4 regions of the Micromonospora sp. NPDC049274 genome follow, and region 3 is predicted to be linked to each of the others. Evidence: riboswitches for the same ligand, from Rfam matches in the RefSeq annotation. Region 3 holds a riboswitch; each other region holds the start of a gene.

The links. A riboswitch is a leader RNA that binds a small molecule or an ion and turns the genes downstream of it on or off. The one in region 3 is predicted to bind cyclic di-AMP.
Region 1: linked by a shared signal. The riboswitch ahead of AB0K10_RS07675 (NlpC/P60 family protein) and the one ahead of AB0K10_RS14470 (hypothetical protein) in region 3 are both predicted to bind cyclic di-AMP.
Region 2: linked by a shared signal. The riboswitch ahead of AB0K10_RS18310 (hypothetical protein) and the one ahead of AB0K10_RS14470 (hypothetical protein) in region 3 are both predicted to bind cyclic di-AMP.
Region 4: linked by a shared signal. The riboswitch ahead of AB0K10_RS28745 (C39 family peptidase) and the one ahead of AB0K10_RS14470 (hypothetical protein) in region 3 are both predicted to bind cyclic di-AMP.

What each region holds. Positions count from the first base shown of each region.
Region 1 is NZ_JBFAQS010000003.1:274,943-277,881, reverse strand. Features, by position in the region: gene dcd (dCTP deaminase) at 1-485, shown strand, start outside; gene AB0K10_RS07675 (NlpC/P60 family protein) at 545-1,522, opposite strand; cyclic di-AMP (ydaO/yuaA leader) riboswitch at 1,599-1,735, opposite strand; gene AB0K10_RS07670 (peptidoglycan recognition family protein) at 1,967-2,939, shown strand, end outside.
Region 2 is NZ_JBFAQS010000009.1:40,501-43,439, forward strand. Features, by position in the region: gene AB0K10_RS18305 (carbonic anhydrase) at 1-40, shown strand, start outside; gene AB0K10_RS18310 (hypothetical protein) at 98-1,117, opposite strand; cyclic di-AMP (ydaO/yuaA leader) riboswitch at 1,122-1,252, opposite strand; gene AB0K10_RS18315 (metal-sensitive transcriptional regulator) at 1,966-2,262, opposite strand; gene AB0K10_RS18320 (copper ion binding protein) at 2,413-2,622, shown strand; gene AB0K10_RS18325 (hypothetical protein) at 2,637-2,939, shown strand, end outside.
Region 3 is NZ_JBFAQS010000006.1:298,730-301,668, forward strand. Features, by position in the region: gene AB0K10_RS14460 (AAA family ATPase) at 1-319, shown strand, start outside; gene AB0K10_RS14465 (cation diffusion facilitator family transporter) at 427-1,344, shown strand; cyclic di-AMP (ydaO/yuaA leader) riboswitch at 1,486-1,617, shown strand; gene AB0K10_RS14470 (hypothetical protein) at 1,671-2,690, shown strand; gene AB0K10_RS14475 (TetR/AcrR family transcriptional regulator) at 2,731-2,939, opposite strand, start outside.
Region 4 is NZ_JBFAQS010000020.1:102,502-105,440, reverse strand. Features, by position in the region: gene AB0K10_RS28750 (alpha/beta hydrolase) at 1-255, opposite strand, end outside; gene AB0K10_RS28745 (C39 family peptidase) at 380-1,222, opposite strand; cyclic di-AMP (ydaO/yuaA leader) riboswitch at 1,456-1,597, opposite strand; gene AB0K10_RS28740 (hypothetical protein) at 1,882-2,652, opposite strand; gene AB0K10_RS28735 (hypothetical protein) at 2,786-2,939, opposite strand, start outside.

The DNA.
Region 1 (2,939 bases), on a different contig from region 3:
TCGACGTCCGACTCGACCGACTGTTCCGGGTCTTCAACAATCATCTCTACACCCACATCGACCCGGCCATGCAGCAGGACGACCTGACCTCGGTGGTCGAGGTGCCCGACGGCGAGCCGTTCGTGCTGCATCCGGGGGAGTTCGTGCTCGCCTCGACACTGGAGGTGATCTCGCTCGGCGACCAGCTCGCCGGCCGGCTGGAGGGGAAGAGCTCACTGGGCCGCCTCGGCCTGCTCACCCACTCCACCGCGGGGTTCATCGACCCGGGCTTCTCCGGCCACGTGACGCTGGAGCTGTCCAACGTGGCGAACCTGCCGATCACCCTCTGGCCGGGCATGAAGATCGGCCAGCTCTGCATCTTCCGGCTCTCCTCGCCGGCCGAGCACCCGTACGGCTCGGTGGTCTACGGCTCGCGGTACCAGGGTCAGCGAGGGCCGACGCCGAGCCGCTCCTGGCAGAACTGGCGTGCCTGGCCGACGCGCTAGGAGACGACGAGGGCCCGCCGCGATGAGATCGCGACGGGCCCTGCTGCGTCCGGCGTCGGTCAGCCGGGACGGCCGTAGCTGTGGATCGGCCCGTCGTCGACCTTCTTCATCTTGACGGGCTGACCGGCCTGGGAGGCGTGCACCACCCAGCCGCCGCCGACGTACATGCCGACGTGGTGGATGTCGCTGTAGTAGAAGACCAGGTCACCGGCGCGCAGATCGCCCCTGCTGACGTTCTTGGTCACCCGGCTCTGCGCTGCGGCGTTGTGCGGCAGCGACACGCCGGCCTTCGCCCACGCGGCGAGCATCAGCCCGGAACAGTCGTACGAGTTCGGACCCTCGGCACCCCACACGTACGGCTTGCCGATCTGGGCGCACGCGAACTTGACAGCCGTGCCCGCGGCGCCGCCGGGGTAGCTGGCCGGGCAGGGCGCCGGACGCAGCGAACCGCCGCCGCCGTTGCCGTACACCTTGAGGCGCAGCTTCTGCAGCCTGTCGATCTCGTCGTTGATCTGCTTCTTCTTCGCCGCCAACTGCGCTTCGGTCCGGGTCAGCTGGACCACCATCTCGTCGAGCGGCGCCTTCTGCCGGGCCAGCTCGTCGCGGAGGTCGGCGACCTGCCGGACGTCCTCCTGCTGGTTGTGGGCGAACCGGTCGAGCATCTCGAGCTGCCCGACCACCTCGCTGGGCGACCGACTGCCGAGCATCGTGTTGACAGTCGACAGGTTCTCGCCCATGTACGCCCGCACGGCCAGCGCGCTGACCTTGGTCATCGCGGCGTCGACCTGGCGTTCCAGGGGCGTGATGCGAGCGGCGAGCGTGTCGGCCTGCTTGCGCTTCACGGCCAGGTCCGCGCGGGTGGCGTTGTGCCGTTCGATGACCGGTTCGAGCTTGTTCCAGTCGGCGTCGATCTGGCGCTCGATCTCGGCGACGGACGGGTCCGCGTGCGCCGCCGTGGCGCTGCCGGTCAGGACGACGGCGACGCCGACCAGGGCGGCAAGGGCGGTGGTGAAGCGGGACCAGCGTGGACGCGGCATGGTCGACGTCGGGTTGGCCGAGGCCGACCGTTCGGACGACGGCCGCGGGGCATGGAGGGCCACCGGGGTTCCGTACTCCTTCTTCCTGACCGCCTACCGGGTTAGCTGACGGGTTCGGGCGGGAAGTTGGCGCCCTACCGCATTGGCTGCGGATTCACCCCGGGGGAACCTGGGTCCCCGGCTCGCTCGCAAGCGACTCGGCGGTGTCGGTCCGTTACCGCCCGGCTGGGCAGACCTGCTACCGGGCCGACAAATGACCAGAGTAGAGACGGCCGTTACCGATCCGCAACCCGTACGGCCGTGACACTCCGTACCGATTGGAGGGGATCACCGAGAGTAAATGAAAGTTTCTTTCTGCACGCTTTGATAGATAGAAAGGTATTGACGCGGACTCCCGGCCGGCGCGAAGGTGACCAGACCGATACCAGCAATCTAGGGGGTTCGATGGAAAGTCCAACCCTGTCCGCCGGCCGGCGCGCGCTGCTCGTCGTCGCGGTGGTCACCGCAACGACAGCCGTACCGCTGAGCGCCGGTCCCGCCTCCGCAGCGCCGGCCGCCGACCGTCAACAGCAGTACGCCGCGGCGTCGACCGAGTACGGGGTGCCGGCCGCCGTACTGCTCGGCGTCTCCTACCTGGAGTCCCGCTGGGACAGCAACGCCGGCACCCCGAGCACCAGCGGCGGCTACGGGCCCATGCACCTGACCGACGCCCGCCACGTGGCCGCCCTACCCGCGCGCGGCCACCACGACGCCGGCACCGAGGATCCGCGCGGCGACGATTCCCGTGCCGTCCGGGCACCCGCACCGGCCACGGATCCCGCGCCGCCCAGCGCCGCGTTGCAGACCGTCGACGTCGCCGCCGCGCTGACCGGCGCCGCCCCCGAGGCGCTGCGCACCGACGCCACGACCAACATCCGGGGAGGGGCGGCGCTGCTGGCCGCGTACCAACGGGAGGTGGGCGCCCCGGTCGGCGCCGGCACCGACCCGGCCACCTGGTACGGCGCGGTGGCCCGCTACGCCGGCGCGGACAGCGCCGACGCCGCGGCGGCCTTCGCCGACGAGGTCTTCACCACCATCGGCGCGGGCGAGACCCGCGTGACCGACGACGGCCAGCGGGTCACGCTGCCGGCCCGCGCGGTACGACCCGAGCGTTCCTGGCTGGACCGGCTGGGCCTGCGACGACTCGCCCGCCCGGACGGCCTGGAATGCCCCCGGACCGTGTCCTGTGAGTGGATCCCCGCCCCCTACGAGGCGTTCGGCGACGGCGACTACGGCAACCACGACCTCTCCGACCGGCCCGCCCGGCAGAAGATCGAGTACATAGTCATCCACGACACCGAGGCGAGTTGGGCGACCACCCTGCAACTCGTCCAGGACCCGACGTACGTGAGCTGGCACTACTCGCTGCGCTCGGTGG
Region 2 (2,939 bases), on a different contig from region 3:
ACCCGGCGCCGCGGACGCCCCGGCAGCTACCGCCGCCTGACAGGGCGAGGGCCGCCCCGCGGGGTGCGGGACGGCCCTCGGACTCCTGAGCGGTGGGTCAGAGCAGCGACATGTGCACGTGGTCGGTGTGGTTCGACGGCCCGCTGTACGACTTCCAGCCGGTCGCCGGGAACCAGATCTGCCGGTTCCAGATCACGTAGTAGATGCCGAGGCGGTCGGCGTTGCGGATGAGGAACGCGGCGACGTTGTTGCCGTACATGCGGGTGTCGTTGTTGTGCCACGGGCTGAAGCCGCTCTTCTGCAACGACCAGTCACAGGCGCGGCCCTTCGGGTGCTCGTACGGGCCACCGTTGCGGTGGCAGCCGACGAACCGGTTGAACCCGGCCCGTTTGACCTCCTTGTACGCGTGCAGCGTGCGGGGCGTGACGCAGCCGGAGGTGGTGGGGTCCTTCTCGCTGCACGACTGCGGCTTCCAGTCACCGTCGGCGGTGCGACCCGGGCCGATACGGGCGACCGGCGAGGTGGCGTCCACCAGGCCGCCGGTGAAACCCTGACCGCCGACGAGCGCGAGCGACTTCTCCGCGTCGCGCTTGTCCTTCGCCATCAGGGCGGTCTGCTTCTGCTGCTCGCGGACCTCCGCGTCGAGGGCCAGCTTGGCCTGCTCGGCGCGGGCCTTGACCGCGTTGACCTCGGCGAGCTTCTTCTCGTTGACCATGTTCATCTCGTCGAGCGCCGCGGCCCGTTGGACGAACGAGTCCGGGGCGTCGCTCTCCAGCAGCATCGCGATCGCGCCGACGCGCCCGGTCCGGTACGACTGGGCGGCGATCTGCGCGACCTGCGGCGCCAGCGCGGCCAGGTCGGCCTTGGCCCGCTCGACCTCCAGCGAACGCTCGAGCTGCCGCTTCTTGGATTGGTCCAGCTTGGACTTGGCCGCCACGTAGTCCCGGTTGGTCTGCTCGATCACGTCGTCGAGCAGCTTGGGCTCGTCCTCCTGCTCGTGCCCGGACGGTGTGGGGGTCGTCGGGGCGGCGTGGGCCGGGAGGGGTCCGGCGAACACGGTCAGCGCGGCGAGCACGGCCACCACGGGTGTCAACCAGCGGCGTAGGGGTGCCGTCACAATGTTCCCTTCCGTCGACCGCCGACCGGGTTAGCTGACGGGTTCGGGGCGGAAGTGGCCCCTACCGCTGGCGCGGATTCACCCCACGTGCCTGGGTCCCCGGCTCGCCGGTTGGCGATTGGGCGGTGGCACCGCAGGCGCCGCTGCGCGCCTTCGTCGGTGACCGGCAGCGAGGTTACCCGAGAATCCACCGCCTGAGCTACGTCCCGATACCCACTAAAAGCGTCATTTCGCCATGGCGTTGAGTGACCAGTGACGCGGTTCTCAGGGGGGATGCCCGATCCGGTCACGCTGAGGAGTGTCACCATGCCGTATCCGTGCTCCTGTTCGGCTCTGGCCACCGGGCGGTGGCGGTGGATGGGGGTGGACGCCGCTCCGGATCGGGCCCGTCGGGCCGACCCGTTGGCGGGGAGCTGAGGGCGGCCAGTGCCTCCGTCCGGTCCGCACGGGGGCGCGGCGTCAGGGCGTCGGCGTCCGCGCCCCGCACCGGCGTCGACCCGGCCGCGCTCACCGCCGCGGCCAGCCCGGTGGTGAGGGGTACGGCGGCGCGTCGTACCCGGGGCGGGGCGGGGCGAGCGGAACTGCTGTGGTCGGAACCCAATGCGAGACTCCCAACGATCCGGTGCGGGGTACGTGCCGACGGGCCGGGCGGTTCACCTCCGCCGGACGAACACGGTGACGAGCGCATCGGATGGCTGGCTGACGAACGGGCGGTCACGCACAGTGACCGGCCGGCCCGGCTGGTACGTGCCGGCGCCGCTGTCTGGCGGTGCCGGCGCCCGACTGTGTGGCGGGGACCGGTGGGCCATCGTCGGAAATGGTAGTCACGGCGGGAGCCGTCTGCCGGCTCAGCCGCGCTTCATGAGTCGGCCGACGGCCGCCATCATCTCGGTGGCCATCTCGTCGGCCCGGCCCTCGGCCGCTCCCTCGTGCATGCAGTGCCGGGCGTGCCCGTCGAGCAGGCCCAGGGCCACCTTGTCGAGAGCGGCCTGGATCGCGGAGATCTGGGTGAGCACGTCGATGCAGTAGCGGTCGTCGTCGACCATCTTCTCGATGCCCCGGACCTGGCCCTCCACGCGGCGGAGCCGCGCGAGCAGCTGGTCCTTGCTGGCGGTGTACCCGCGGATCGGGGTGGGAGCGGTCATGACGACGAGGATAGCGTACCCCTGGGGGGTATGGTACCGTCCCTTCCTGCCGGATACCCCCACCGGGTACCGGTACGTGAACGGACACCGGTCTGACTCGGCCTTACCCCTGGGGGGTATAGGCTGGCGGACGATGAAGGGAGAGCTTCGATGGTCGACACGATGTACCAGGTGCGCGGCATGACCTGCGGGCACTGCGTCAGCGCCGTCAGCGCCGAGGTGGGCGCCATTGCCGGCGTGCGCGACGTGCAGGTGGATCTCGCCAGCGGCCGGGTCACCGTCACCAGTGAGCAGCCCGTGGCCACCGAGTCCGTTCGGGCCGCAATCGACGAGGCCGGTTACGACCTCGTCGAGGCGTGAGCGGGAGGCTCGAGGTGAACACGGTGACCAGGCTGGGCGGGTTCGCCCTCGGTCTCGCGGCGGTCTTCGGCGCGGCGTACGGGATCGGCCGGGTGGTCGACCCGGCCGCCCCGGCCGCCCGGAGCGGGCACGACGGCGGCGCCGCCCACACCTCGGGCCCCACCACCCACGACGAGGTGACCGATCGGGTTCCCGGTGGCCTGCTCGTCTCCGACCGGGGTTACACACTCGTTCCGGTGGCCGCCCCGGCAGGCGAGTTCGCCTTCCGCGTCGGTGGACCGGACGGCCGCCCGGTGACCAGGTACGACGTGGCGCAC
Region 3 (2,939 bases):
CGAACTGGTGGTACCGCCGGCCGGGCTGGAGACCGCGATCGTGGAGGCGGCGACCGGCCTGCTGGCCGAGGTGGACGGCACGGTCGGGGTGATCACGCCGGTCACCCGCCGCGACGAGGTCGCCGGTTGGCTCGGCACGCTCGGCGCGGCGAGGCTGCAGGTCGTGACCAGCCTGGAGGCCAAGGGCATGGAGTACGACGGAGTGGTGCTGGTCGCCCCGAGCGAGATCCGGGCCGATCCGGGCTCCGGCGTCCGGACGCTCTACGTGGCGCTCTCCCGGGCCACCCAGCGGCTCACCACCATCGACCCGACCGGCTGACCTGCCCGTTGGCGGTGTCGGCGGTCGGACCCGTCCGTACAGTTGCATACATAGCGATGTGAGCATACATTTGACCGGGTCCCGGGTGGCGACGGAGGGTGGATCTCGTGGGAGCAGGTCATGACCACCACCACGCGTCGGTCGCCAACGCCGCCCACCAGCACCGGGGCCGCCTCTGGGCCGCGTTCGGGCTGCTCGCCACCCTGATGGTGGTCGAGGGTGTGGCCGCCTTCCACACCGGCTCGCTCGCCCTGCTCTCCGACGCCGGGCACATGTTCACCGACGTGCTCGGCATCGGGATGGCGCTCGCCGCGATCACCGCCACCCGACGGGCCACCGGCGACCCACAGCGCACCTTCGGGCTCTACCGCCTCGAGGTGCTCGCCGCCCTGGCCAACGCCGTCCTGCTCTCCGGCGTGGCGGTCTACGTGGTGATCGAGGCGATCGGCCGGTTCGGCGACCCCCACGAGGTGCTGACCGGCCCGATGCTCGCGGTGGCCGTCCTCGGCCTGCTCGCGAACCTGGGCGCGTTCGCGCTGCTGCGCGCCGGCGCCCGGGAGAGCATCAACCTCCAGGGCGCCTACCTGGAGGTGCTCGGCGACCTGCTCGGCTCGCTCGGCGTGATCGGCGCGGCGCTGCTCATCACGCTCACCGACTGGTGGTGGGCCGACCCGCTTGTCGCGGTCGCCATCGGCGTGTTCATCCTGCCGCGCACCTGGCGGCTGGGGCGCGCCGCCGTCCGCATCCTGGTGCAGGCCGCCCCGGAACACCTCCAGGTCACCGCCGTGCACGATCGCCTGGCCACGGTGCCCGGCGTGGTCGAGGTGCACGACCTGCACGTCTGGACGCTCACCTCGGGCATGGATGTGGCCTCCGCACACCTGATCATGGCGCCCGGCGCGGAGGTCGGCGCGGTCCTCACCGCGGCGCGTACCGCCCTGCGGGAGGACTTCCGCATCGAGCACGCCACGCTGCAGATCGAGCCCGGGGCCGCCCCGGGTGCCTGCGGTTCGATCGAGTGGTGATCATCTACGTGACGGACAGACCGTTTCGCCGTCATTTTCGGTGGTGATGCGGCCACCTTCCGTCACATCGACTGCACGCGTCCCACCTGTCCCGGTAGGCTCGGTCCCGGCCACCACCCGGCGGCGCCCTCCCGGCGCCGGTGGCGGCCGCCGCCTAATCACCCGAGAGGGCGAACCGGGGAACCATGTTCCTGGGGTGCATCCGCGTCAGCGGTAGGGATCTTCCGTCCCGAACCCGTCAGCTAACCCGGTCGGCGGCTGACGGAAGGACATGCGTAGTGGCACCAGCACGACCACCTGCCGCCCGACTCGCGGCACTGATCGTCATGATGGTCACCCTCGGCGTGGCGGTACCGATCGGCGCCGCCACCGCCGCTCCCCCCGGCGGCCTGCGGGCCGCCGCGGCGCCCGACGGCGACGAGGAGGGCGGCACCCCCGCGCTGCGAGCCCAACTCGAGGCCGCCAGCAAGGGCTACCTGGACGCCAAGCGCGCCCTGGACACCTCCGTCCAGCGGCAGCGGCAACTCGCGGCCAAGCTGAAGACCACCGAAGCCGAGATGACCGTACGCAGCGGCAAGGTCGGCGAGATCGCCGGCGTGGCGTACCGCACCGGCCGCCTCAGCACCGTCTCGGCGTTGCTCAACACCAACACCCCCGAGGGCTTCATGGACCGGGCGGCCTCGCTGGACGTGGTGGCCGCCAACGAGGACCGGGTGCTGCGTGAGCTGCACGCCACCCGCGACGAGGCCAACCGCACCCGCCTCGCCCTGGACGGCGAGATCCGCGAGCAGCGCAAGCAGGTCGAGGTGATGGCCAAGCGCAAGGAGCAGGCCGAGCGGGCCCTGACTGTCGCCACCAGCAAGCCGCGCACCACCGCCGCCGACACCAGCTCCAACCGGGGCACCTCCACCGCCAACGCCCAGCCCGCGCCGCGAAACTCCGACGGCTCCTGGCCGTCCGAGTCATGCAGCATCAACGACCCCACCCCGGCCAGCGGCTGCATCACCCCGCGCACCCTGCACGCCCTCAACCAGGCCAAGGCCGCCGGCTTCACCCACTACGTCTCCTGTCACCGCTCCGGCGGCTCCGGCGAACACCCCAAGGGTCGGGCCTGCGACTTCGCCGCGGCGAAGGGCGGGTTCGGCGGTGACGCCACAGGCGCCGACAAGACGTACGGCAGCAACCTGGCCGCGTACTTCATCCGCAACTCCGACCGGCTCGCCGTGCTCTACGTGATCTGGTACAGGCAGATCTGGCTGCCCAGCAGTGGGTGGAAGTCGTACAGCGGAGGCAACGGCGACCCGTCCAGCGACCACACCAACCACGTACACCTGTCGGTGTACTGAGAGCAGCGACGTTTGTCTGATGATGCGATCGCATCTTTACTCACGGTAGCGGCAGTGGCCTCCCGGCAGTGCGGCCGGCGGCTGCGGCGACTGTTGCCAGGTCGTCGCTCGAGAAGCCGGCGCGGCTCAGCACCGCAAGCGATTTGTTTGTCGCCAGCGTGCACAACGCCAGCTCTGCCGCCTCCCGCTCATCGGCCCCCGCCGCCCGCAACGCCTGCTGCAGCATCGCTCGCAAACCGTCGATCATGG
Region 4 (2,939 bases), on a different contig from region 3:
CGAGTGCCCGAGCACGACGAGCCGGTCGTCGGCGGCGAGGCCCTGAGCGATTCGGCCGGCGAAACCAGCAAAGGAGTACGACGGCAGCGGGGCCGACCAGCCGTGGCCGGCGAGATCCGGTGCGAGCCACCGCCCCGGCCAGTGCTGCTCCAGCAACGGCGCCCACGGCAGCCAGACGTCTCCGGTCGCCCCCATACCGTGCAGCAGCAGCAGGACCGGCAGGCGACCGGTGCGGTCACCCGATTCATCCACCACGGCCGCAGTCTGCCACGGTTCGCGGCCGGGTACGAGAGTCGCCGACGGCGGCGCGTACCGGAATGAGGCCGCGGGCGCCGGCCCCTCGTGGGGGACGACGCCCGCGGCGGTCTACGTGCCTGGATCAGGCGGAGTAGCCCCGGGTGGCAATCCAGTTGGCAAGGTCGATCGTGGTGATCCAGTAGGACGGGTCGGCCGGGTTCGCCGAGTCGGCGATCCGCACGGTCCGGCCGTTGTCCTTGTAGCCCACGACGGCGATGTAGTGCCCGCCGCCGTAGGAGTGCCAGCCGCCGTCGGTGTCGGTGGCGTCGCCGACGACGTTGGCCACCACGCCCCGGCCGTCGGTGATGGCCTTGACCACATCGGCCTGGAGCCGGTCCATCTGGGCCGGGCTGGGCGCGCCGGCAAACATCCGGGTCTGGTACGGGGAGCCCTTCACCTCGGCGTTGAGTGCTCGGGTGGTGTCCTCGGCCGAGTTGGTGCCCATCTCGGTGGTGCCCAGCTCGGCACCGAGTTCCTCCTGGGTGCGGTCGATGCCGGTGGCGCTGAGCGCGTTGCGGGTGGCTGCGGGGCCGCAGTTGTAGTACGTGTTCTGCGCCTCGTAGTCGTAGTCGAGCACCTTGGTCGCGGGCGGCTTCGGCGTCTGCCGCTTACGGGTCAGATCCGGGTTGGCGCTGGCCTTGGCGGCGGGCGACGCGGCGCTGGTGGCTGGGGCGGCGGTCGTCGGCGCGGCACTGGGGGACGCGTCGCGCGCGTCGCCGAGGGTAGCGGCGGTGTCACTGCGCATCTCGGCGACAGTGGTAGCGGTGCGGTGGCTGGCCGGCGCGTCGTCGGCGCCGGTGAGCAGGGCGCCGGTGGCCGTGGCGATCACGAGGGCCGCGGCGGAGGTGGCGACGATCTGGTACGGGCGCTCGGTCGCCAGGCGACGGAGCTGACGCTGCATGGTGTGCTTCACGGGGTCCTCCACGGATCGGGGGAGAGCGGCACACCACGGGCCGGACCGGTATCCGGGCAGGCGCCAGCGCGCGGACAGTGGTCCGCGGATGGTGAACCGCTCAGGGGAACACCCGGCGGGGCCGGGCGGGAGAGGCGATGACCCGGGGGGTCAGCTCACCGTCACTGGACGGATGAGCGGGGGCACCGCTGCGCCGTGGAGGCGTGGGAACAACCGAGGGGTGGAAAGGTGCTGCACGGGTTTGGAACTCCTTCCGACACCGCCTACCGGGTTAGCTGACGGATTCGGGCGGGAAGATCGCCCTACCGCAGGCCGTGGCTCGCGGATTCACCCCAGACTTACTGATGGGTCCCCGGTTCGTTAAGCACGATTGAGCGGGTCGGCGCGGCGTCGCCTGTTGCGATCGGTTACCGCACCGGACGGGACGACACTACTGGCCTGTTCGCGGCCTGCCAAGCCAGGTTCACCTGCGTAAACCCGATTCGGTGCGACAATTTCTGCGCGTACTGCCGATGATGTGACTCGATGGGACAACCGGTTACGGCGACGCCTACGGGCGACAACCGGACAGGCTGCCGATAATGCGGCCACAATCACGGGAAAGATCGAGCCGAACGCGTCGGACGCCCGATTTCCGAATGGCGTGACCGGGCTCACGTAACGGATCGGGCTCAACCCGCGCGAGCCGGGCGCCACCGTGCCACGAGGGCGGGACGGGACGCCCCACTCGCCGCGCGTCGGGCGGGTGCCGGGCTGGGCCGCAGCCGCGCCGTTGCCGCGTACGCCTCCTCGGCAAGGGTGCGCGCCGACTCGGCAGCCAGTTCCGCGTCCCGCCAGGCGGCCCGCTCCGCGGTGGCGGCGGCCCGGTAGTCGGCCAGTCTCGCGTCCCGGATCACCCGGCTGAGCAGCACCTCCTGCTCGACCGGGTGCCGCCGGGAATCCCAGCCGCGCCGGTGGGCGAGCACGTCACCGAGCTGCGCCATGGTCAGATCGCCCCGCCAGTACGCCGCCATCGCCGCACGGTGCAGGTAGCGCTCCCGGGAGGCGTACTCGGCGGGAGTCCGGGGGGTGTGCGGGGTGGGCAGCGCACCAGAACCCGCGAAGCGACGGGTGGCGGTGTCCGCCTCGTCGTACCCCACCCAGGCCCGCTCCACCAGTTCCTGAGCGGTGACCCAGGCATCGCGTCGCCGCCGGGCCGTCTTGGCGGCGCCGGTCGCGGCGACTGTCACCTCCTCGGCGTACCGGCGCAGGTCGTCGGCTTCGGCCGCGGCCACCTCGCGGGCGGTCGGCGCGGCCGGGACTGGGTCGTCCGCGCGGCGGTCCCGCTCGGGGCGGGCGACCAGCACGGCGAGTACGCCCAGCGCCAGCAGGAACAGGGTCGACCAGATGGCAGCGGCCTGCGGCACATCGGTCACGAACTGGTAGAAGACGGCAGTCTCCATGGTCGGCTCCTCGCGGAGAGAGCAAAGCGATGGGGAGCCCCGGCCGCGACCTGGCCACGGCGGGCCACGGATCGGCGGGGTGCGGAGCTGGTGGATCGACAGGGCGCGACGACGGGGCGCATGGCCCGGTGACTCAGCGCCGGGGCGGACCTCGGGGAGCCCAGCCGCGCGAAGCGTCGACGAGAGGCGGCCGGTCGGACCCGGCCGCGGACACCGGAAGCATGCCGGTCGCGATGGCGCCCTGGTCGCCGGACGGCGCCGGTTGCGCGTCGACCGACCCGGCCGGG